Archangium primigenium: one gene and its partner. The protein of the gene in region 1 binds, or shares a complex with, the protein of each later gene. Links are inferred from orthologs where the notes say so. Each region holds a gene or a part of one and is shown on either strand. Other genes may lie near its edges.

Region 1 (7,808 bases):
GCTCGGGGGGGCATGAAGTGTCCCTGCAGTCGAAGATCTTCGTGGGCTACCTGATTCTCGGGGGCCTGTTGACGGTCGCGCTGTTCGCCACCGAGCCGCTGCTGTCGTACTGGTGGCGGGTGTTCGTGGCGGCGGTCATCACGCTGTCCTTGTCGCTCACGCTGCCGCGCTACCTGCCGCGCGTGATGCGCCTGCGGCCCCTGTCGCGCTCGGCCTTCGAGATCTCCCAGGGTGACCTGTCCACGCCCATGGTGGTCGAGCCGCCGCGCGCCTGGCGCCGCGACGAGATCGACGAGCTGGCCATGGCCATCCGCAAGATGCAGGAGAACCTGCGCGCGCTGGTGGGCAAGATCCAGGACACGGCCACCAGCGTGGCGGACACCGCGCGCGACCTGCAGGGCTCGGCGGAGAACGTCAACGCGACGAACGAAGAGGTGGGCTTGTCCATGGACAAGATCGCCCAGGGCGCCGAGACCCAGTCGCAGCTGGTCGGCAAGACGTCCAAGGTCATCACCGAGATGGCCGGCAGCATCCAGCGCACCGCGGCGAGCGCCGAGGACGCGGCCCGCACCGCCGCCGAGACCAGCAGCGCGGCGGAGAACGGCAGCAAGGCGGCCCTGCTCGCGGGCGAGAAGGTCAAGAAGGTCTTCAATCGCATCGAGGCGGCGAGCCAGCAGGTGTTCGCCTTCGGCGAGAAGACGCAGGAGATCTCCAAGATCGTCGACGCCATCACCCAGGTGGCCCAGCAGACCAACCTGCTCGCGCTCAACGCCACCATCGAGGCGGCGCGCGCGGGCGAGTATGGCCGGGGCTTCGCGGTGGTGGCCGACGAGGTGCGCAAGCTGGCCGAGAGCGCGGGTCGCTCCGCCGAGCAGATCTCCCGCCTGGCGCGCGACATCTCCGGTCAGTCCACGGCGGTGGTGAGCGCCATGAAGGTGGGCATCGAGGAGCTGGCCGAGGGCCGCGAGGATCTCACCGGCATCGTGCGCTCCATGGGCGCCATCACCGGCACCGTGCGCCAGGTGGCCGAGAAGGTCCACCTCATCTCCGACAGCGCCCGCGAGCAGCTCAAGGGCAGCGAGGAGATGGTGAAGGCCACCGAGGAGATCTCCAGCGTGGCGCGCAACAACGCCACCTCCACCGAGGCCATCCAGTCCGTCATCCAGGAGCAGACGGACGCCATGGTGCGCATGACGTCGCTGGCCAGCGAGCTCACCAACCTCTCCATCGAGTTGCAGAGCGTGGTGCGCAGCTTCCGGCTCAATGCATGAGGCCCGTCAGGGATTTTCCATGCGGCTGCACTTGCTGATAGAAAGTGGAACGTGCGCCACGTCATCTTCCGGGTGGAGAAGGAGCGCTACGGGCTGCCGCTGACGGCGGTGAAGGAAGTGGTCGTGCCCCCGGAGCGCTTCACCCGGGTGCCGCGCGCGCCCGCGCCGGTCACGGGGGTGATGAACCTCAGGGGCCGGGTGGTGACGGTGGTGGAGTTGCGGCAGCTGCTGGGGCTGCCCGAGGGGCCCACGCCCAACGGGCGGGTGCTGTTGCTGGAGCGGGGACGGCGGGACCTGGGGTTGCTGGTGACGGATGTGGAGGGGATCGAGGCGGTGGAGCGGGTGGGCGTGGCGCCTGGCAAGGCGATTCCAGCGGTTCGAGGGGTGGCGCGGCTCAAGGGCCTGGCGGTCACGGTGTTGGATCCAGAGGGAGTGGATTCCGCGGTGGTTGGACTCTTCACCGCGGCTCAGAAGTGAGTAGCTGTCCGAAATGTGCGGGTGGTAGTGTCCGCGGCCCTTTCGGGGCCTTCTGCGGAGGCGGAGCTTCACATGGCTAAGCGGGTGCTGGTCGTCGACGATGCCATCTTCATGCGCAACATGATCAAGGACATCTTCGCGTCCGGTGGCTTCGAGGTCGTCGGAGAGGCGGCCAACGGGCTGGAGGCGGTGGAGAAGTTCAAGGAGTTGAAGCCGGATCTCACGACGATGGACATCGTCATGCCGTTCAAGAGCGGCATCGAGGCCACGCGCGAGATCATCAAGGCGGACTCGGGCGCGGTGGTCATCATGTGCTCGGCGTTGGGTCAGGAGAGCCTGGTGATGGAGGCCATCGAGGCGGGTGCCTCGGACTTCATCGTCAAGCCGTTCCGCGCCGAGGACGTGCTGGCGGTCGTCAAGAAGGTGCTGGGCGAGAGCTGAGGGTCCGCTCCAGCACGCGCGGCGGAGGCCGGGCATGAGCATGGACATGTCCCGCTACCTCGGCCTGTTCCTGTCCGAGGCGAGCGAGCATCTGGAAGGACTGGGTCGGGACCTCGTGCAACTCGAGCGCGAGGGCGCTCCCGCCGTGGTGGATTCCATGTTCCGCCACGCCCACTCCGTCAAGGGCATGGCCTCGTCCATGGGCTTCGAGTCCATCGCGGTGCTCGCCCACCGGGTGGAGGACCTGGTGGACGCCATCCGCCAGGATCCCAGCCGCCTGGAGCGCACGCTGGTGGACCTGCTCCTGTCGGCCACGGACGTGATGATGGCCCAGGTGCGCTGCGTGGCGGACAACAAGCCGCCCGAGGACGCCTCGGCGCTGCTCGGACAGCTCGCCGAGAAGGTCAGCCGCCTCACCGGCCAGGCACCCACCGCCACGCGGGTGTTGCCCCGCATGGCGTCCGAGTCGCCCGCGCCCCCGCCCGCCGCCCCCGCTCCGCCCGAGCGGGTCGCCGCGAGCACCGCCACCGCCCAGTTGAGCACCGCCGTGGCCCAGGCGGTGAAGGCGCAGCCGTCCGCGCCCGCGGAGCCCAAGCGCGCGGCGCGCTGGAGCGTGCACCTGCGCATCGCGACGAGCTGCCAGACGCCCGGGGTGCGCGCCTTCCTGATGCACAAGCGGCTCGTCGGCCTGGGGTCGCTGCATGACCTGCGGCCGGGCCTGGACGACCTCAAGGCCGGCCGTATCCCCGGGGGCTCCATCCAACTGGAGCTGGAGTCGGCCGAGGTCGAGGAGGGCATCCGCAAGGCGCTGCGCAACGTGGCCGAGGTGGAGCTGGTGTCCCTGACGCCGGTGGCGCCGCCCCCGCCGACGCCCGCGCCCACGTCGTCCCCGGCGCTGGCGCAGGGCGAGGCCGCGCGCTCGGTCGCCACGGGCGCGGATGGCTCGCGCACGGTGCGCGTGCGCACGGAGCTGCTCGACCACTTCCTGGACACCGTGGGAGAGCTCCTGCTCGCCACCGCGCGCCTGCGCGAGCTGGGCAAGGTGCTGCCGGAGGGCTCGCGCCCGCCCATCGAGGAGGGCGTCTACCGGCTGCACACGCTGGTCAAGGACCTGCACGACAAGGTGATGAGCGCGCGCATGACGCCCTTGTCGCTCATCACCGACCGGCTGCCCCGCGCGGCGCGCGACATCGCCCGGCGCAAGGAGCGCGAGGTGGACCTGGTCATCACCGGCGCGGAGATCGAGCTGGATCGGGCCATCCTCGACGAGCTGGCCGACCCCCTGCTGCACCTGTTGCGCAACTGCATCGACCATGGCCTGGAGCCCGCCGAGGAGCGCGTGGCCGCGGGCAAGCCGCCCCGGGGCAAGCTGCAGGTGTCGGTGCGCCGCGTGCGCGACCGCGTGGTGCTGGAGATGGAGGACGACGGGCGCGGCATGAACGCGGCCCGGCTCAAGGCGGCGGCGGTCGAGCGGGGCGCCATCTCCCAGGAGGCGGCGGCGCGGATGACGGACCGCGAGGCCTTCATGCTCTCGTGTCTGCCCGGTGTCTCCACCGCCAAGGACATCTCGGAGATCTCCGGCCGGGGCGTGGGCATGGACGCGGTCAAGCGCGTGGTGGAGAACGTGGGCGGCACGCTGGAGATCGAGAGCGAGCTGGGCCGCGGCTCGCGCTTCGTCCTCAAGCTGCCCCTGACGGTGGCGGTGGTGCAGCTGCTCCTGGTGGCCGTGGGCGAGGAGGTGTTCGGCCTGCCCATCGCCAAGGTCGTGGGCGCCACGGAGGCGGATGGCGAGCGGCTCGACCGCACCCGCCAGGTGCCGCTCTTGCCCCATGGCCAGGGCCTGCTGCCGGTGTACGCGCTGGACGAGCTGCTCGGCGTGGCGGCGCCGCCGCGCACGGGGGTGCGGCCCTTCGTGGTGATGGAAGCGGACACGGGCCGGGTCGCGCTCGCCGTGGACCGCCTGGTGGGGCAGGAGGAAGCGGTGCTCAAACCACTCTCTCGGCCTCTAGACTTGCTACCGGGGCTTTCTGGGGTGACCATCCTGGGAAGTGGCCGCCCGGTCTTCATCCTGGACGTGCCAAGGTTGCTATCCGCGTGAGCCCTCATCCGAGCGACATTCAACTCGACGCCCTGCGAGAGGTGGCCAACATCGGCTGCGGGCACGCCATCAGCGCGCTCGCGAAGATGGTGGGTGGCCGCACCGTGAACCTGTCCGTGCCGCGGGCCCTCCTGGCGGACGCCACGGGCGTGGCGGAGCTGCTCGGCGGGACCGAGACCTCCGTGGTGGTCGCGTCCCTGGGCATCCTGGGACCCCTGCGGGGCCTGCTCCTGCTCGTGCTGCCCACGCCGGACAGCGCGGCGCTGGAGGCCCTGCTGCTGCGCCGCACGGACGCGCCCGCCGAGGAGCGCGAGAGCGCCCTGGCGGAGACGGCCAACATCGTGGCCAGCGCGTGTCTGTCGGCCATCGGGATGCTGACCGGCTGGCGCCTCCTGCCCACCGTGCCGACGCTGCAGCGCGGTGACGCCGGCCCGCTCATCGCGGACGCCGTGTTCGAGACCCAGGGCGATGGCCGCGTGGTGGCCCTGGAGACGCGCTTCGACTCGGTGGGCACGCCCGCCGTGTCCGGCCAGGTGCTGCTGCTGCTCGACGCCAAGAGCACCAGCGCCCTGCTCGCCCACCTGGGCGTCTGAAGACGAGCAGCCAGGCGGCCGCCTGGCCTCGCCGCTGGTTGCCACCCCCTCGCCTCGTTCCCAGCTTGATAGGCCGAGGGGCGTGACGGTCGCGTCCCAGGGGAGGCACTCATGGCGAAGCTCATCTTCGGAGGCGCGGTCCTGGGCGCGGTGCTGCTCGCGGGCTGTCAGACGGGAGGCGCGGTGGCCCTGCGCGACACGCCCGTGGTGCGGGATCAGCCCGCGCAGAACCCCAGTTCGCTCGAGCGGGGCCTGCTCGTGCGCGGCACCGTGGACAAGGACTACGACAACGTCCTCGTCATGCAGGATGACCTGGGCGAGCGGCGCTACCTGCGCATCGGCAACAACACGCGCTACTTCCAGGATGGCAAGCAGGTGAGCCGCGAGTTCCTCGCGCCAGGCTCCACGGTGCGCGCTTCGTACGACTTCAACAACCGCGAGCAGATCGCGCGCGAAATCCACATCCTGAGCACCGATGGCGAGAGCGCCCCCGTGCAGCTCCCCACGCGCTCCGGCGCGCCCATTCCCTGACGTATCAGGTTTCATGGAAACCACCCGCCGGCGGACCCCGGATCATGGCGCGCCGTGTCATGACTTCCGAGGGTCGGCGGGCCGGATTCCAACTGGATGTCCCGACGCGGCGTGCTCGCGGTGAAGACCAATATAAGACCTGTGGGATTCGGCGTTGAATCGTGACATCCCAGGTCCGAACGAATGACTTTCCGCAGCGGGTGTGGAAAAGTCCCGCGCAATGGTTGATTCGTCGCCTTGTCGCCCCCTGGGCAAACGCGCGAACAGTCGTCTTCCCGTCGCGACCTCGTTGCTGCTCTTCCCGCTGACGTTGCTGGGCTGCGCGCATGCGCGGCCCTCGGCGGAGAATGTGACCTCCGAGGTTCAGGCGCAGGCGGCCGTCGCCCCTCCCGTGGTGGAGTCCGTTCCGTCCGCTCCCGCCGTGGCCCCCCGCCCCTGGGCGGACGAGGTGCTCTACTTCGTCGTGGTGGACCGCTTCGCGGATGGCGACCCCACCAACAACCTGAACGTGGACACGAAGGCCGCGGGCACGTTCCACGGCGGTGACTTCAAGGGCCTGCGCGAGCAGCTCGACGAGCTGTCGTCCCTCGGCGTGACGGCGCTGTGGATCACCCCGGTGGTCAAGCAGATCGAGGGCTTCGTCACGGGCGCGGGCTTTCCGGACTGGGGCTACCACGGCTACTGGGCGGATGACTTCCACGCGCTGGATCCGCACTTCGGCTCGGAGGCGGAGCTCAAGGCGCTCGTGGATGACTGCCACGCGCGGGGCATCCGCGTGCTGCTGGACGTGGTCTACAACCACGCGGGCTACCTGTCGCGCTACCAGCAGGACCCCCAGACCCGGGACTGGCTGCGCACGGAGGAGACGGGCACCTGCGGCCAGGACGACGTGACGGCCTGTGTCTCGGGCCTGCCGGACTTCAAGACCGAGCGGCCCGAGGTGGCCCAATACCTGCTCGACGCGCAGCTGGCCTGGGGCAAGCGCCTGGGCCTGGATGGCTTCCGCCTGGACACGGTCAAGCACGTGGACCACGCCTTCTGGCAGGAGCACCGGCGCCGCACCCGCGCCGAGCTGGGCCCGGACTTCTACCTGCTCGGCGAGGTGTGGGGCGGGGACCGCGAGTCGCTCGAACCGTGGTTCTCCACGGACGAGCTGGACGCGGGCTTCGACTTCGGCTTCCAGGGCAGCGCGCTCGGGTGGGTGCAGGGCCGGGGCCGCACGGTGGCCTTCGACGCCTACCTGCGCTCGCGCCACAAGGTCCGCCCGGGCCACCTGCTGTCGCACTTCCTGTCGTCGCACGACGTGCCCGGCGCGCTCTTCCAGCTCCAGGGAGACAAGCCGCGCTTCCGGCTCGCGGCGGCGCTGCAGCTCACCACCTCCGGCATCCCCGTCATCTACTACGGCGAGGAAGTGGGCCGCGCGGGCGGCGACTGGCCGGCCAATCGCAGCGACATGCCCTGGGGCGAGCGGGCCGTGAAGCCCGGGGCGGGCGTGCCGCGCGACGAGTCCCTGCGCCAGTTCTACCAGAAGCTCGTGGCCGTGCGCCGCGCGCACCCCGCGCTGTCGCGGGGCACGCACAAGGCGCTGTCCACCGAGGGCGACGTCTACGTCTTCCTCCGCCATGACCCCGAGTCCAGTGACGCCGTGGTTGTGGCCGTGAATCGCGGTGATAAGAAGGGCGCTGTCTCGGTCCCCTGGCCCGAGGCCTGGGGCGGCGCGGCCGCGGAAGACCTGCTCGAAGGGGGAGGAGTGAAGGCGGCTCCCACCCTGGACGTCACCGTCGAGCCGCTGTCCGTGCGCATCCTGGGACGAGCCCGATGAAGTCCTCGCAGTCTTCCACCAGCAGGCCTGTGGGCACCCCGCGTCACGCCCACGGAGGGAGAGCCTGAATGTCCGGTGTGGTTTTCAAGAATGTGGCCAAGCGGTACGGCGATGTGTCCGTCATCGAGGGGTTGAACCTCGACATCAAGGACCATGAGTTCATGGTGCTCGTGGGCCCCTCGGGCTGCGGCAAGTCCACGGCGTTGCGGATGATCGCCGGCCTGGAGGAGATCACCGGCGGCAGCCTGTCCATTGGCGACCGGGTGGTGAACCAGCTCCCGCCCAAGGAGCGGGACGTGGCCATGGTCTTCCAGAACTATGCCCTCTATCCGCACATGTCGATCCGGGAGAACCTCGAGTTCGGCCTGAAGATCAGGAAGACGCCCCGGCCGGAGATGGACCGGCTGGTGAACGAGGCGGCGGAGATCCTCGGCATCACCCACCTCTTGGACCGCAAGCCCAAGCAGCTGTCGGGCGGTCAGCGCCAGCGCGTGGCGCTCGGCCGCGCCATCGTGCGCAAGCCCGCCGTGTTCCTCTTCGACGAGCCCCTGTCCAACCTGGACGCCAAGCTGCGC
Region 2 (3,028 bases), 5.5 Mb from region 1 along the record:
GGGGCCGGCCACCAGGGCGGACGTGTCGGCCAGGCGCAGCTTCACCTTGATGTCGTAGACGGGCAGCACCTCGCCGCGCAGGTACATGACCCCCAGCAGGTTGGCGGCCGCCCGGGGCACCTCGGTGAGCGGGGGCACCTTCACGATCTCCCGCACGCCGTGGATGGGCACCGCGTAGATCTCCCCCTCCAGCCGGAAGGCCAGGTATTCCTCGGGGACCTCCTCCGCGGCGGTCTCGATGAACTCATCGGTGCCGGCCACCACTTCCTCGATGGGACCGACGTCCTCGTCCGGGCGGTAGAAGAAGTTGTCGAGCAGCGATGACAGGGAAGGCACGTCCCGGAAGATAGCAGGCCCGCGCTCGGCGGATCACGCCCGGCGCCGCTCGGTGCTCATCCCTTCTTCCAACAGGGCGCCCACGTCGAGCACCAGCACGGTGCGCCGGTTGGCCAGGTCCGCCGCCCCCGAGATCCCTCGCACGCCCTGCAATCGGCCGCCCAGGGATTTGACGACGATGTCCTGCTGGCCCTGGAGCTCGTCCACGGCGATGCCCAGGCGCTCCTGGGCCAGCCCCGCCACCACCACGAAGTAGCGGTCCGGGTGGTGCTCCGGGTGGCCGAACACGCGCGCCAGCCGCATGAGGGGCAGCGTGCTGCCGCGCACGTCCAGCACCTCGCGCCGCTCCACGGTGCGGATCTCCGCCGGCTTGACGGAGAGGATTTCCAGCACGCTGTTGAGCGGCACCGCGTAGGTGCGACCACTCACGCCCACCACCAGGGCCCGGATGATGGCCAGGGTGACGGGCAGCGTGAGGTGGAAGGCGGTGCCCTGCCCCCGCTCGCTCCACACGTCGATGATGCCGGACAGGTTGCCGATGTTGTTCTTCACCACGTCCAGGCCCACGCCCCGGCCGGACAGCTCGCTCACGCTGCGCGCGGTGGAGAAGCCCGGCAGGAAGATGAGGTTGAGCAGCTCGCGCCGGCTCATCTCGCGCGCCTGGGCCTCGGTGATGAGGCCCTTGCGCAGCGCCAGCTCGCGCACGCCCAGCTCGTCGATGCCCGCCCCGTCGTCACTCACCTCGATGACGACGTGGTTGCCCTTCTGCTCGGCGTGCAGCGAGATGCGTGCCCGTCGGGGCTTGCCCACCGCCAGCCGCGCCTCGGGGGACTCGGCCCCATGGTCGATGGCGTTGCGGATGATGTGCATGAGCGGATCGCTCAGCTCCTCGACGATGAGCTTGTCCAGCTCCACGTCGCCGCCGCCGATGATGAAGTCGATCTCCTTGCCCACCTCGCGCGCGATGCGGCGCACCAGGCGCGCGAGCCGGTCGAACACCTGGCCCACGGGCACCATGCGCGCCTCCAGGAGGCCCTCCTGCAGCGCGTCCAGTTTGCGCTCCAACTGCCGCGTCTCGCGCGACAGCTCCTGGCCCCACGCCTTGGACAGCGAGGTGCCCGGGTCCTGCCGCACGCTCTCCACCATGCGCTGGAGGTTGGCCTTGATGAGCAGCAACTCGCCCACGGTGTTCATCAGCGCGTCCAGCCGGCTGATGTCCACGCGCACCGTCTGGGTGAGGCTGCGCGCGGACTCCCCCTCGCCCCGGCCGCTCCGGGACGTGGGCGGATCCTGCACCAGCGTGCGCACCGGGACGTGGGCCTCGGTCGTCTCCGCCGCGGGCTCGCTCTCCAGCGCGCGCAGGACGGTCGTCTTCGCCGTGGGCGTCGCGACGACCTCTTCCGCGACGACCTCGGGGGTGGGCGCCTTGGGCGCCCGGGGCTTGCGTTTGGCCGTCTTGCGCGCCGGGACGCTCGCCGCCGCCAGGGTCGGGGCCACGGCCTCCGGCTCGGACTCGGACTCGGACGGGCGCGGGGAGGGGGTGGCCGGGCGGATCCCGATCGAGAAGAGCTGGGCGGGCGTGCCCTCGAGCTTCTGCGTCAGCTCCTCGCTGGACACCTTGGCGCCGAAGATGAGGTCGAACGCGATGCCCGACAGCCCCCCGGGCTCCGACGACGGCAGGGTGCTGACGACCTCGCCCAGGGGCTTGAGCCGCGCGTTGAGCTCGGTGAGGCCCGTGTCGAAGTCGGACAGGTCGAACGCGGCCCGCACGCGGTAGAGCGCCACGCCCCGGCGCACGTTCTCGCGCAGGCGGTGCTCCTCGTACTCGGTGAAGACGGCGCGCACCTGCGCGGGCAGGTCCAGGCGGTCCAGCGGATCCTCGTCGGACGCGGACGCCACCGTGCCCAGGTCCGCCAGCCGCTGCCCGAGCGTCGTCACCCGCTCGCCCAACGAGTCCGTGGCCTCTTCCCGCGACGCCTCGGACAGCAGGGACTGGAGCACGTCCAGGGACTCGATGAGCCCGTCGAGCACCTGATCGTCCAGCGATAGCTTGCCCAGCCGCAGCCGATCCAGCAGGTCCTCCGTCTGGTGGGCCAGCTTCGCGATGCGCTCCTGGCCGAAGAGCGCCGCCAGGCCCTTGAGCGAGTGCGCCGCCCGGAAGATGCCGTTGATGACCTCGGGATCCGGCTCCGTGCCGCGCTGCTGATCCAACAGGAGCAGGTCCCGGCTCAGCGACTCGAGGATCTCCGTGCCCTCGGCGATGAACTCCGCCAGGGCCTTGCCCGCGGTGCTCACGCGAGCTGGAGGTAGCGCCGCACGAGCTCTTCCAGGCTCCGCGGGGAGAAGGGCTTCACCAGGTACTCCACCGCGCCCAGCGCCAGTCCGCGATCGCGATCCGTCTCCCGACCCTCGGTGGTGATGATGAACAGGGGGGTGTCACGCAGGGCGGGGTTGCTCTTGACGAAGCGGATGAGCTCCAGCCCGTTGATGTCGGGCATGTTGATGTCGGTGATGATGAGCGCGAAGTCGTGCTGGGGCAGCAGCTTGAGCGCCTCGAGGCCACTGCTGGAGGGGATGGCCTCGAGACCCGGGATGGACTCCACCGTCGCGGCGATGAGCTCCCGCGAGGCCCTCGAATCCTCCACGATCAGAATCTTGGACGTCATGAGTCAGGAACCGGTCCGGACATCCT

Evidence for each region. The genes of interacting proteins can lie anywhere in the genome.
Region 2: the proteins of I3V78_RS06815 (region 1) and I3V78_RS28935 are in contact, whole or in part, in a crystal structure (PDB 1U0S), measured with the Thermotoga maritima proteins. The link is inferred for Archangium primigenium from one-to-one orthologs. Residues at the interface, in WP_004081049.1 of Thermotoga maritima: Ser82, Ala83, Met84, Gly85, Gln86, Gln87, Val90, Ile91, Ile94, Lys95, Lys99, Asp100, Phe101, Val103, Lys104, Gln107, Arg110, Glu113, Ala114, Lys117; in WP_004081040.1 of Thermotoga maritima: Lys186, Gly188, Thr189, Gln190, Leu191, Ser193, Ala194, Arg195, Tyr197, Leu198, His201, Glu223, Ser247, Ser248, Ile249, Ala250, Asp251.

What each region holds. Positions count from the first base shown.
Region 1 is NZ_JADWYI010000001.1:1,582,700-1,590,507, forward strand. The notes cover bases 692-3,504. They hold I3V78_RS06815 (response regulator), read left to right. Parts: upstream 692-1,820; coding sequence 1,821-2,189; downstream 2,190-3,504. Other genes in these bases: I3V78_RS06805 (methyl-accepting chemotaxis protein), read left to right, coding at 692-1,271; I3V78_RS06810 (chemotaxis protein CheW), read left to right, coding at 1,323-1,748; I3V78_RS06820 (chemotaxis protein CheA), read left to right, coding at 2,224-3,504. Also shown: more of I3V78_RS06805, read left to right, coding at 1-691; more of I3V78_RS06820, read left to right, coding at 3,505-4,287; I3V78_RS06825 (chemotaxis protein CheC), read left to right, coding at 4,284-4,880; I3V78_RS06830 (hypothetical protein), read left to right, coding at 4,992-5,411; I3V78_RS06835 (alpha-amylase family glycosyl hydrolase), read left to right, coding at 5,761-7,233; I3V78_RS06840 (ABC transporter ATP-binding protein), read left to right, coding at 7,302-7,808. UniProt on the Bacillus subtilis protein: Involved in the transmission of sensory signals from the chemoreceptors to the flagellar motors.
Region 2 is NZ_JADWYI010000001.1:7,074,597-7,077,624, forward strand. It holds I3V78_RS28935 (chemotaxis protein CheW), read right to left. Parts: upstream 2,632-3,028; coding sequence 370-2,631; downstream 1-369. Other genes in the region: I3V78_RS28930 (chemotaxis protein CheW), read right to left, coding at 1-336; I3V78_RS28940 (response regulator), read right to left, coding at 2,628-3,002. UniProt on the Bacillus subtilis protein: Involved in the transmission of sensory signals from the chemoreceptors to the flagellar motors. CheA is autophosphorylated; it can transfer its phosphate group to CheB, CheY or CheV.